Regions from separate parts of the Pseudomonas abieticivorans genome, predicted to be linked through region 2. Evidence: riboswitches for the same ligand, from Rfam matches in the RefSeq annotation. Region 2 holds a riboswitch; the other holds the start of a gene.

Region 1 (5,582 bases), 1.0 Mb from region 2:
TGGTCGGCACGCCCTATCGCTGGGGCGGCAACACGCCGGACTCAGGCTTTGATTGCAGCGGCTTGATTGGCTACGTCTATCGGGATGCGGCCGGTATCAGCCTGCCACGCTCCACTCGCGAGATGATCAGCATGCGCGCTCCCTGATGTAAATCAGAACGCGCTGCAATCGGGCGATTTGATCTTCTTTGCCACCGGTGGCGGCTCGCAGGTGAGCCACGCAGGCATCTACGTGGGCGAGGGGCGATTCGTGCACGCACCGGCCACGGGCGGGACGGTGCGGCTGGATTACCTGAACAAGCCGTATTGGCAGAAGGCTTACCTGAACGCCAAGCGGGTGTTACAGCCGGAGCATTTGGCACATAACCCTTAGTTTTGGGGTTAGGGCCGCTGCGCACTGGCTTACTTGGCCGCCGTCACTCGCCACACCTTGTTTCCCACATCATCGGCCACCAGCACTCCGCCTTTATGGTCGCTGGTGATGCCCACTGGCCGCCCCATGGCCTCTTCCTTGTCATCCAGGAAACCGGTCAGGAAATCGACCGGCTGCCCGGTCGGACGACCGGCAGTGAAGGGCACGAAGATCACTTTGTAGCCACTGTGCGGTTTGCGGTTCCAGGAGCCGTGCTGGCTGACGAAGGCGCCGTGGTTGAACGGTGCCGGCAACCCGTCGGCCTCGGCGAAGGTCATGCCGATGGACGCGGTGTGCGGGCCTACGGCGTAGTCCGGAGCGATGGCCTTGGCGACCATTTCCGGGTTCTGCGGGGAAACCCGGGCATCCACGTGCTGGCCGTAGTAGCTGAAGGGCCAACCGTAGAAGGCGCCATCCTTGACCGAGGTGATGTAGTCGGGCACCAGGTCGCTGCCAATTTCGTCACGCTCGTTCACCGACGTCCACAATTGCCCGCTGGTGGGCTCCCAGCCCATGCCGTTGGGGTTGCGCAGGCCGGAGGCGAAGATGCGGTGCTGGCCGGTGGCCGGGTCCACCTCCCAGATGGCCGCGCGGCCTTTCTCGGCGTCCAGGCCGTTTTCGCCGACGTTGCTGTTGGAGCCCACGGTGACGTAGAGCTTTTTGCCGTCGGGGCTGGCGATGACGTTTTTGGTCCAGTGGTGGTTGAGGGTGCCGCCTGGCAAGTCGACCACTTTGGTGCCGGTGCCACTGATGGCGGTCATGCCCGGCTCGTAGTGGAAGCGCAGCAGCGCATCGGTGTCGGCCACGTACAGGTCGTTGCCGACCAGGGTCATGCCGAACGGTGAGTTGAGATTGGTCAGGAACACCGTGCGGGTTTCTGCCACGCCATCACCGTCCTTGTCCCGTAGCAAGGTGATGCGGTTGGCACTGGGTACGCCGGCGCCCGCTTTGCCCATCACGGTCTTCATCACCCAGCCCTTGATGCCCTTGCTGTCGTCGGGCTTGGGCGGGGCGTTGGTTTCCGCCACCAGCACGTCGCCGTTAGGCAGTACGTACAGCCAGCGTGGGTGGTCGAGGTTTTCCGCGAACGCGTCCACTTGGGTGCCTTGCGCAGCCTGGGGTTTCTCGCCTTGAGGCCAGCCAACGGCGTTGGCGATGTTGACGGTGGGGATCAGGGTTTTGTTCGGTGCCGGCAGCTGCGGTGAGGGGCCGGTGCCGTCGGAAACTTTACAGCGTGGAGGATTCCCCGCAGGCGCCAAGCGCGACGGTGGTGAGGATGACGAGGGCCAGGCGGGTCTTGTGCATAGCGGGTGCTCCCGGGTGCGCATTGGGGTTATGTAGAGTAGAGACGTGTCGCAGCTCGGAGGTTCAAGCCAATTTCCTGCCTGCTCTGATCTGCTCTTGATCTTGATTGTGTGCCCCATCAAGCGCCCGGGCCGTCATCCGCTTGAGCGACGCCGGAGGGAGGAGGCCACTTCACCTTTGCGGTCTTACAGAGCGCCTTTAATTGACGCTCCACCCCCAACCCTCTACCCTTCGCGGGTTGTTCCAGGTGCCTTGTAGCGTTGAAGCTGGCAGGGTGAAACAGGGAAGCCGGTGAGCCTGCCATGCAGATGATCCCGGCGCTGCCCCCGCAACGGTAAATGAGTCAATACCGCGCATTGCGCCACTGGGCCAGGATGGTTCCGGGAAGGCGCGCGGTCTGGGTGTGTGTGCCCCGCTCATGAGCCCGGAGACCGGCCTGGGACATTCGATGGCATCACGTTGGCATTGCCCGTGGGCCTTTTCAATTCTTCTGTCGCGCGGGTGAGAGCGGCATTGACGATTGTGCGCTGCACCCGGCCGGGTAGCGGTGTCTCGTCGATGCCCCCTGCGCGCAGGTGTAGCGGAGCGCTGCGATGAGTGAATCCCAGGAACGTGACGAGCGCCATGTGGCGCGCATGTTGCGCAAGAAAGCCATAATCGATGAACGCATCGCCAACTCGCCCAACGAGTGCGGGCTGATGCTGGTGCTCACCGGCAACGGCAAGGGTAAAAGCAGCTCGGCCTTCGGCATGCTGGCCAGGGCCATGGGCCATGGCCTACAGTGCGGCGTGGTGCAGTTTATCAAGGGCCGCAACAGCACCGGCGAAGAGCTGTTTTTCCGCCGCTTCCCCGAGCAGGTCAGCTACCACGTGATGGGTGAAGGCTTTACTTGGGAAACCCAGGATCGCCAACGCGACATCGCCGCCGCGCAGGCGGCCTGGGAAGTGTCATGCCAGCTGTTGCGCGACCCGAGCATCGGCTTGGTGATCCTCGACGAACTGAACATCGCCCTCAAACACGGCTACCTGGACCTTGACCAGGTGCTGGCCGATTTGCAGGCGCGCCCGCCGATGCAACACGTGATTGTCACGGGGCGCGGGGCCAAGCCTGAAATGATCGAGCTGGCCGATACCGTGACCGAGATGGGCATGCTCAAGCACGCCTTCCAGGCCGGTATTCGTGCCCAGAAAGGGATCGAGCTGTGAGTGATGCGCGACATTGCCCGGCGGTGCTGATTGCCGCACCGGCGTCTGGCCAGGGCAAGACCACCGTCACCGCGGCGCTGGCCCGTTTGCATCGCAACCAGGGCCGCAATGTACGCGTGTTCAAGTGCGGCCCAGACTTCCTCGACCCCATGATTTTGGAACGTGCCAGCGGCCACCCGGTGTATCAGCTGGACCTGTGGATGGTGGGCGCCGAGGAAAGCCGTCGGTTGCTGTGGGAGGCGGCCGGCGAGGCCGACCTGATCCTGATCGAAGGGGTGATGGGGCTGTTTGACGGCACGCCGTCCAGCGCCGACCTGGCGCGCCACTTTGGCGTGCCCGTGTTGGGCGTGATCGACGGCACCGCCATGGCCCAGACGTTTGGCGCGCTGGCCCTGGGGCTGGCGCGCTACCAGCCAGACCTGCCGTTTGCCGGCGTGCTGGCCAACCGCGTCGGCACCCTGCGCCACGCGCAACTGTTGGAAGGCAGCCTGACTGAAGGCTTGCGCTGGTACGGCGCGTTGTCGCGCGAGACGGGTATCGAACTGCCCAGCCGCCACTTGGGCCTGGTGCAGGCCAGCGAACTGAATGACCTGGACGTACGCCTGGATGCCGCGGCGGCGGCGTTGGCCGAGAGCTGCGAAGTGGCCTTGCCGCCGGCCGTGACTTTCGCCGCGCCGACCGTGGTGCCGGCCGAGCCATTGTTGGCCGGCGTGCGCATTGCCATTGCCCGCGACGAAGCCTTCGCCTTTACCTACGGCGCCAGTCTCGACCTCTTGGCCGCGATGGGCGCGCACCTATCATTCTTCTCGCCGATCCACGACCGCGAACTGCCGCCCTGTGACAGCCTGTACCTGCCCGGTGGTTACCCGGAACTGCACCACGCCGTGCTGGCGGCCAACACGCCGATGCTGGCGGCCATCCGCGCTCACCATCAGGCCGGCAAACCTTTATTGGCCGAATGTGGTGGCATGCTCTACTTGCTGGATGCGCTGACCGACGTCGACGGCCAGCGCGCCGAACTGCTGGGGTTGCTGACCGGTGAAGCGGTGATGCAGAAACGCCTGGCGGCCCTGGCCTTGCAGAGCGTGGTGTTGCCGGAAGGCTTGCTGCGGGGGCACACCTACCATCACTCGCTGACCGCCACCAGCCTGGAGCCGATCGCCCGTGGCGTCAGCCCCAATGGCGGTCGCGGCGCAGAAGCGGTGTACCGCGATGGGCGCCTGACGGCGTCGTACGTGCACTTCTATTTCCCGTCCAACCCGGCGGCCATCGCGCGCTTGCTGGCGCCCACGAGCACCCTTGATGACTGACCAGGCTTACAGCGAGGCCGAGCGCGCGGCCCTTTACCGGGTGATCAGCGAGCGCCGTGACATGCGCCACTTTATAGGTGGCAGCGTGGCCCCTGAGCTGCTCGCGCGCCTGCTGGAGGCCGCGCATCACGCGCCCAGTGTCGGGTTAATGCAGCCCTGGCGTTTTATCCGCATCAGCGACCGTGACTTGCGCGGCAAAATCCAGGGGTTGGTGGAGGAGGAGCGAGTACGCACCGCCGAGGCCCTGGGTGAGCGCTCCGACGAATTCATGAAGCTCAAGGTCGAAGGCATCAACGACTGCGCCGAGGTGCTGGTCGCCGCCTTGATGGATGATCGCGAGCGACATATTTTTGGTCGGCGCACCTTGCCGGAAATGGACATGGCCTCGCTGTCCTGTGCCATCCAGAACCTCTGGCTTGCGGCCCGCGCCGAGGGCCTGGGCATGGGCTGGGTGTCGCTGTTCGAGCCGCAGGCCCTGGCCGATCTGCTGGGTTTGCCCGCAGGGGCCAAGCCGTTGGCGGTGTTGTGCCTGGGGCCGGTTGCAGAGTTCTACCCGGCACCCATGCTGGTGCTGGAGGGCTGGGCCACCGAGCGGCCGCTCAGTGAATTGCTGTACGAGAACCAGTGGGGGGTTAAGCCGTGAGCGTGGCGTTACTGACTGTCGCCGGCGTGGCGCTGGATGCCCTGTTCGGCGAGCCCCAGCGGCGTCATCCGTTGGTGGCCTTCGGGCGCCTGGCCAATCGCCTGGAAAAGCGCTTCAACACCGATGGTCGCGGCTGGCGCAGCCATGGCGTCACGGCTTGGGTGCTGGCGGTGGTCCCATTGACCCTGTTGGTCACGTTGCTGTCGTGGCTGCCGTATATCGATTGGCTGGTGGACATGCTCGCGCTGTATTGTGCACTGGGCCTGCGCAGCCTGGGCGAGCACGTGGAGCCGGTGGCCCAGGCATTGCGCGGTGGCGACCTGGCCGAGGCGCGCAAGCGTGTCGGTTACCTGGTCAGCCGCCAGACCGACGAGCTGGGTGCCACCGCCGTGGCCCGCGCTGCCACCGAGTCGGTGCTGGAAAACGGCAGTGACGCGGTGTTCGCGGCGATCTTCTGGTTTGCCGTGGCTGGCGCACCCGGCGTGGTGCTCTACCGCCTGAGCAACACCCTGGACGCCATGTGGGGCTACCGCAACGAGCGCTTCGAGCGCTTTGGCTGGGCGGCCGCGCGTATCGACGACGTGCTCAATTACATCCCCGCAAGGTTGGTAGCCCTGACCTACGCGCTGCTGGGCAAAACCCGCCTGGCCCTGCAATGCTGGCGCCAGCAAGCCCCGGCCTGGGACAGCCCCAACGCCGGCCCGGTGA
Region 2 (5,582 bases):
CAGTTGGTCGGCAAACAATTCGTGCAGCGGCGACTCGTGGTCCAGGTTGGGGTCCAGCTTGCGCTGGGCATCGACCTGGTCGGGGAAGGCGGCGAAGGTGCCGGCGGCCACGGCCGGGCTATCGACCACGGTGATCACCGCGTCCACGGTGCAGGCGCTGCGGATTTCCGGCCACTGGAAGGCTTGCACCAAAGGTTTTGGCAGGGCCAGGCCGCTGGTTTCGATCAGGATGTGGTCCAGGTCGCCACGGCGGGCCACCAGTTCGCGCATCACCGGGAAAAACTCTTCTTGCACGGTGCAGCACAGGCAGCCGTTGGCCAGCTCGAAGATACGCCCATTGGCTTCTTCTTCGGTGCAGCCGATGGTGCACTGCTTGAGGATCTCGCCGTCGATGCCCAGCTCGCCGAATTCGTTGACGATGACCGCGATGCGGCGGCCCTGGGCGTTGTCCAGCATGTGGCGCAGCAAAGTGGTCTTGCCCGAGCCCAGGAAGCCGGTAACGATAGTGACGGGAAGTTTGGCCAGTGTTTTCATCGGATGCCCTTGGCAGGTGGGCGGGCATGCGCGACGAGAACCGCGAGTGCTGGGCACGCGGGTGCGTTCGTCACCGGATCACCCCGCCCGGTTGTAGTGAGAAACTTGTTCGAGGCAGGTCTCCTGGCTCGCAGTGCGCAGGCCCAAGGCCTGCCGTGCCGGCGCCTTCCCGCGCCTAGCGCAGTGGCCTTGCCAACACCTCACCGCTTACAGTTGCGGGGGCAGCCGCGGCTTGAACCGCGTTCCCATCTTGGCTCAAGGGTTGCCCCTCGAGAACCTCGAAGGTGCAAGGCTACGCAGTGGTGGGGGGGAGGTCAATGGGGGCTGGCTTGAGATTCGGTAACGGCCACCACCGGCCGGCCGCGCGGCCTTATCGCAAGCAAGCTTGCTCGCACATTATCGGTGGGATTAGAGTTATCCAAGGCAGGCAACGCCTCTCCATCAGAATGCAGTACGTTGCAAAAGATGTGGGAGCAAGCTTGCTTGCGACAGGCCGCGCGGGCGGCCGGTCTCAGCCACACTTGAATCCACCGCCCGCCACTCCAAAACCCTGCACCATTGACTCCCCGCCCTGCCCCATGCTCTCCTTGCACCTTCGTTTGGGTGCCCTTCACAGGGTGAAACGGGAAGCCGGTCAAGTCCGGCGCTGCCCCCGCAACGGTAAGTGAGCGATGCATCTGTACCACTGTGCCAGCAGTTCGGCATGGGAAGGTGATGCAGCCTGGCAATGACATTGCCCCTCACAAGCCCGGAGACCGGCCCAATCAATCCATTGACAACCCGCGGTGGGCGGGCGCTGTTGAGAGCTTGCGGGCGTGCTGCGCGCAAGATCTTTGCGCCCCCTGTCGTCCTGAAAACGATACGAGGGAACGCCATGTCCGTTATTACCCACAGCCACGCAGGCTCCACCACCACCACCCAAAGCCAACGCCTGGTCGCTGCCATTGGCGCTGCCGTGCTCGGCGCGTGCCTGGTGTACTTTGCCGGTTTCTCGCACATCGCCGCGGTGCACAACGCCGCCCATGACACCCGCCACAGCTCCGCGTTCCCGTGCCACTGAGTGCCGACCCGATGATCAAGCGAATTGCCCAGACGGCCGGCTTCACCGGCCTGCTCGCCGCCCTGCTGTTGACGCTGCTGCAAAGCTTTTGGGTGGCGCCGCTGATTCTCAAGGCCGAAACCTTCGAGAAGGCCCCGGCGATGCAGATGCACGAGCACAGCGAGGCCACCCCTGCCGCCCATGAGCATGATGAAGAAGCCTGGGAGCCCGAAGACGGCTGGCAGCGCGTGGTGTCGACCACCGGCGGCAACTTGGTGGTGGCCGTGGGTTTTGCCCTGATGTTGGCCGCGCTCTACACCCTGCGCGCACCGGGCAACACCCGCGAAGGCTTGCTGTGGGGCCTGGCCGGTTTCGCCGTGTTCTGCCTGGCGCCCACCTTGGGCCTGCCACCGGAGCTGCCGGGGACGGCGGCCGCGGACCTGGCGCAGCGGCAAATCTGGTGGATTGGCACCGCCGCCTCCACCGCCGTGGCCCTGGCGCTTATGGTGTTCAGCCGCAACTGGCTGCTCAAGGGCCTGGGCGTGCTGATTTTGCTGACCCCCCACGTGATTGGCGCGCCGCAGCCTGAAATGCATCACAGCCTGGCGCCTGAAGCGTTGGCCGCCGAGTTCAAGGTCGCCTCGACCTTGACCAACGCCGCCTTCTGGCTGGCACTGGGCTTGATCAGTGCCTGGTTGTTCCGCCGCAAGCAGCAGGCCTGATGAAGCTGGTGGCCGGGTTTGGCTGCCAGAAAGGCTGCCCGGCCGAAGTGTTGGGCAGCCTGCTCCAAGCCACCTTGCTGCGCTTCAACCTGCAAGGTGCCGAACTGCTCGGCCTGGCCAGCCTGGACATCAAGCAGCATGAACCGGGCTTGCAGGCATTGGCCGAGCAACTGCAGCGGCCGCTGAGTTTTTTCAGCGCCGCGCAACTGCTGCCATTGGAGCCGCTGCTCAGCCACCGGTCTGCCGTCGCTTTCGCCCACACCGGTTGCCATGGCGTGGCCGAAAGCGCGGCCTTGGCGTTGGCCCAGAGGCTGGGCGGGCAACCGGCCAGCCTCTTGGTCACCCGGCAAAAAAATGCCCAGGCCACCCTCGCATTGGTACAAATCCCCCACGATCCGCGATAATCATCCCCCGCCTACTTGAAAGTTGTTCAAGCAGCGCCTTTTTCAGGACACGTGCATGACCGTCTATTTCATCGGCGCAGGCCCCGGCGACCCCGAACTGATCACGGTCAAGGGCCAACGCCTGATCCGCAGTTGCCCGGTGATCATCTATGCCGGCTCCCTGGTGCCCACCGCCGTGTTGCAGGGCCATACGGCCGATCAGGTGATCAACAGCGCCGAGTTGCACTTGCAGCAAATCATCGATCTGATCCAGGCCGCCCACGCCCGTGGCCAGGACGTGGCGCGGGTGCATTCCGGCGACCCTAGCCTGTATGGCGCGATCGGCGAGCAGATTCGTCATCTGAAGGCGTTGGGCATTCCCTTTCAGATCATCCCCGGCGTCACCGCCACCGCAGCCTGCGCGGCGTTGTTGGGCGCGGAACTGACCCTGCCAGACATCTCGCAAACGGTGATTTTGACGCGCTACGCCACCCAGTCACCGATGCCCAAGGGTGAAGAGTTGGCCAGCCTGGCCCAGCATGGGGCCACCATGGCCATCCATTTGGGCGTGCAGCATTTGCCGAAGATACTTGACGAATTGTTGCCCCATTACGGTGCCGACTGCCCGATCGCCGTGGTGCACCGCGCCAGCTGGCCGGATCAGGACTACGTGGTGGGTACCCTGGCCGACATCGTCGACAAGGTGGCGGCCAAGGGTTTCCGGCGCACCGCCTTGATACTGGTCGGGCGGGTGCTGGGCAGCGATGTGTTTGGCGAATCAGCGTTGTATCGAGCCGGCCACGCCCATGTGTACCGACCATAAAAAAACGGCGCTCACGGGGCGCCGTTTTTCAATGCCGCAGCGAACGCCTTAGTAATAGGCGTTTTCTTTCTGCGTGTGGTCGGTTACGTCCCGAACGCCCTTGAGCTCCGGAATGCGCTCCAGCAAGGTACGCTCGATGCCTTCGCGCAAGGTCACGTCGGCCTGGCCACAACCCTGGCAACCGCCACCGAACTGCAGCACGGCAATGCCATCCTCGACCACGTCGATCAGGCTGACCTGGCCGCCATGGCTGGCCAAGCCGGGGTTGATCTCGGTCTGCAGGTAGTAGTTGATGCGCTCGTTGACCGGGCTGTCATCGTTAACCATCGGCACCTTGGCGTTCGGCGCCTTGATGGTCAGCTGGCCGCCCATGCGGTCGGTGGCGTAGTCCACCAGCGCGTCTTCCAAAAACGGCACGCTGAAGGCATCCAGGTAAGCCGTGAAGCTGGCAAGGCCCAGGGCCTCGTCTTCAGGCTTCTCTTCGCCTGGCTTGCAATAGGCGATGCAGGTCTCGGCGTATTGAGTCCCTGGCTGGGTGATAAAAATGCGAATGCCGATGCCCGGGGTGTTCTGCTTGCTCAGCAGATCAGCCAGGTAATCGTGTGCAGCGTCAGTAATCGTTATGGCGCTCATGTAAGTTCCTCACAGACTTGCCCGCAGTTTACGCCAAAGCCGGCCCCGGACAAAGCCCCAGTAATTTTGTCAGGTTATGGGCTCGCTTTCTGGTCGCACCAGGCGGGCGTCGGCCCAGCCCTTCATGCGCCGGTACAGGCGTGTCTCGATCCACACATAGCTGGTCCAGGACATCAGGGCGATCAACGGCACGCAGAAGGCAAACACCACGTAAGGGCTGATGCTCAGGCGCTCACTGACAAACCAGCCGCCGTACAGCACCAGCACGTGGATCAGGTACACGGAATAGGAGCAGTCGCCCAACACCTTGAGCACCCGGTTGCCCTTGAACCATGGCTCCAGGGCAATGCATGCCAGCACGATGAACGCACTCGGCACGCCCCAGTGCAACAGGCGGTCACTGGCATCCAGGTTGTAGATGGCCACCAGAGAGGCGGCGATCAGCAATAACGGAATCCACAGCCCCTGCCCCACCCAGCCACGGCGATAAGCCCAGCCGATGGCGATGCCCAACAAAAATTCATAGACGATATTGTTGGCGTAGAAGCGGCTGAGCACGCCATAGCGGCTGACCACTTCGCACACCGCGAACAACGCCGCCGCCACCACCAGCGCGCGGTGGCGCTGGGGCACCAGGAACACCAGGGAAAACAGCAGGTAGAAGAACATCTCGTAGTTGAGCGTCCAGCCCACGTTAAGCGTGGGGTACAGCCCATAACCACCAGGGTTTTCCGAAGGGATGAACAACAGCGACAACAAGAAGTGCGGCAGGTCGACCACCTGATGCGGCATCTGTTGCCCCACCAGCACGATCATCAACCCCATCAGGAGGGTATAGAGCCAATAGGCCGGTACGATGCGAATGGCCCGGTTGAGCAGGAAGCGCCCGGCGGGCATGTCCTTGTCCTGCGTGGAAAGGAAAATCACCAGGCCGCTGATGACAAAGAAAATATCGACCCCGACCGCGCCGCGATCAACGAAAAACTGGCCGATGGGGCCTGACGCGTGGAAGTCGAAGAAGATCTGCATGAAGTGATGACAGACCACCACCCAGGCTGCCAGTGCCCGTAAAGCTTGAAGCGAAATCAGCATTGCCTACCGCCCTTTTGTAGCCACAACCCGCGCCCCTTTTCAGGGCACCCTCAACGGTTGGGACCACAAAAAATGCGGAATGCTCAAACCAATGTACCGGCGGTATCGGTAGAAGCGGATTATCCGCAAAAAAATCGCCGCAGTGCATCAAGTGCACTGCATTGGATTTTTCGCGGATAAATCCTCTCCAACAGGGTGTGTGCCACTCAGAGGTTCTCGTAGCGGTTCATGTCCAGCACCCCTGCTTCCACCGGGTCGGTCTCCTGGATATAGCTCGTCAGGTCGTGGAAAAACTGCCAGAACTGCGGGTTGCTGCGGCGCACGCCCCAGCGCTGCACGATGCGCTCGAACGCCGG

Evidence for each region. A riboswitch is a leader RNA that binds a small molecule or an ion and turns the genes downstream of it on or off. The one in region 2 is predicted to bind cobalamin.
Region 1: it holds a riboswitch for cobalamin, as region 2 does, so the genes downstream of both, cobO (cob(I)yrinic acid a,c-diamide adenosyltransferase) here and L9B60_RS22675 (CbtB domain-containing protein) in region 2, are expected to answer to the same signal.

The regions. Positions count from the first base shown of each region.
Region 1 covers NZ_CP094975.1:3,938,390-3,943,971, forward strand. Annotated here, with positions in the region: partial or broken gene L9B60_RS18085 (C40 family peptidase) at 1-372, shown strand, start outside; partial or broken gene L9B60_RS18090 (PQQ-dependent sugar dehydrogenase) at 402-1,716, opposite strand; cobalamin riboswitch at 1,945-2,170, shown strand; gene cobO (cob(I)yrinic acid a,c-diamide adenosyltransferase) at 2,310-2,921, shown strand; gene L9B60_RS18100 (cobyrinic acid a,c-diamide synthase CobB) at 2,918-4,231, shown strand; gene bluB (5,6-dimethylbenzimidazole synthase) at 4,224-4,874, shown strand; gene cbiB (adenosylcobinamide-phosphate synthase CbiB) at 4,871-5,582, shown strand, end outside.
Region 2 covers NZ_CP094975.1:4,969,251-4,974,832, reverse strand. Annotated here, with positions in the region: gene cobW (cobalamin biosynthesis protein CobW) at 1-534, opposite strand, end outside; cobalamin riboswitch at 631-830, opposite strand; cobalamin riboswitch at 1,119-1,312, shown strand; gene L9B60_RS22675 (CbtB domain-containing protein) at 1,409-1,594, shown strand; gene L9B60_RS22670 (CbtA family protein) at 1,606-2,295, shown strand; gene L9B60_RS22665 (cobalamin biosynthesis protein) at 2,295-2,699, shown strand; gene cobM (precorrin-4 C(11)-methyltransferase) at 2,755-3,501, shown strand; gene nfuA (Fe-S biogenesis protein NfuA) at 3,550-4,134, opposite strand; gene L9B60_RS22650 (acyltransferase family protein) at 4,204-5,226, opposite strand; gene L9B60_RS22645 (fatty acid cis/trans isomerase) at 5,433-5,582, opposite strand, start outside.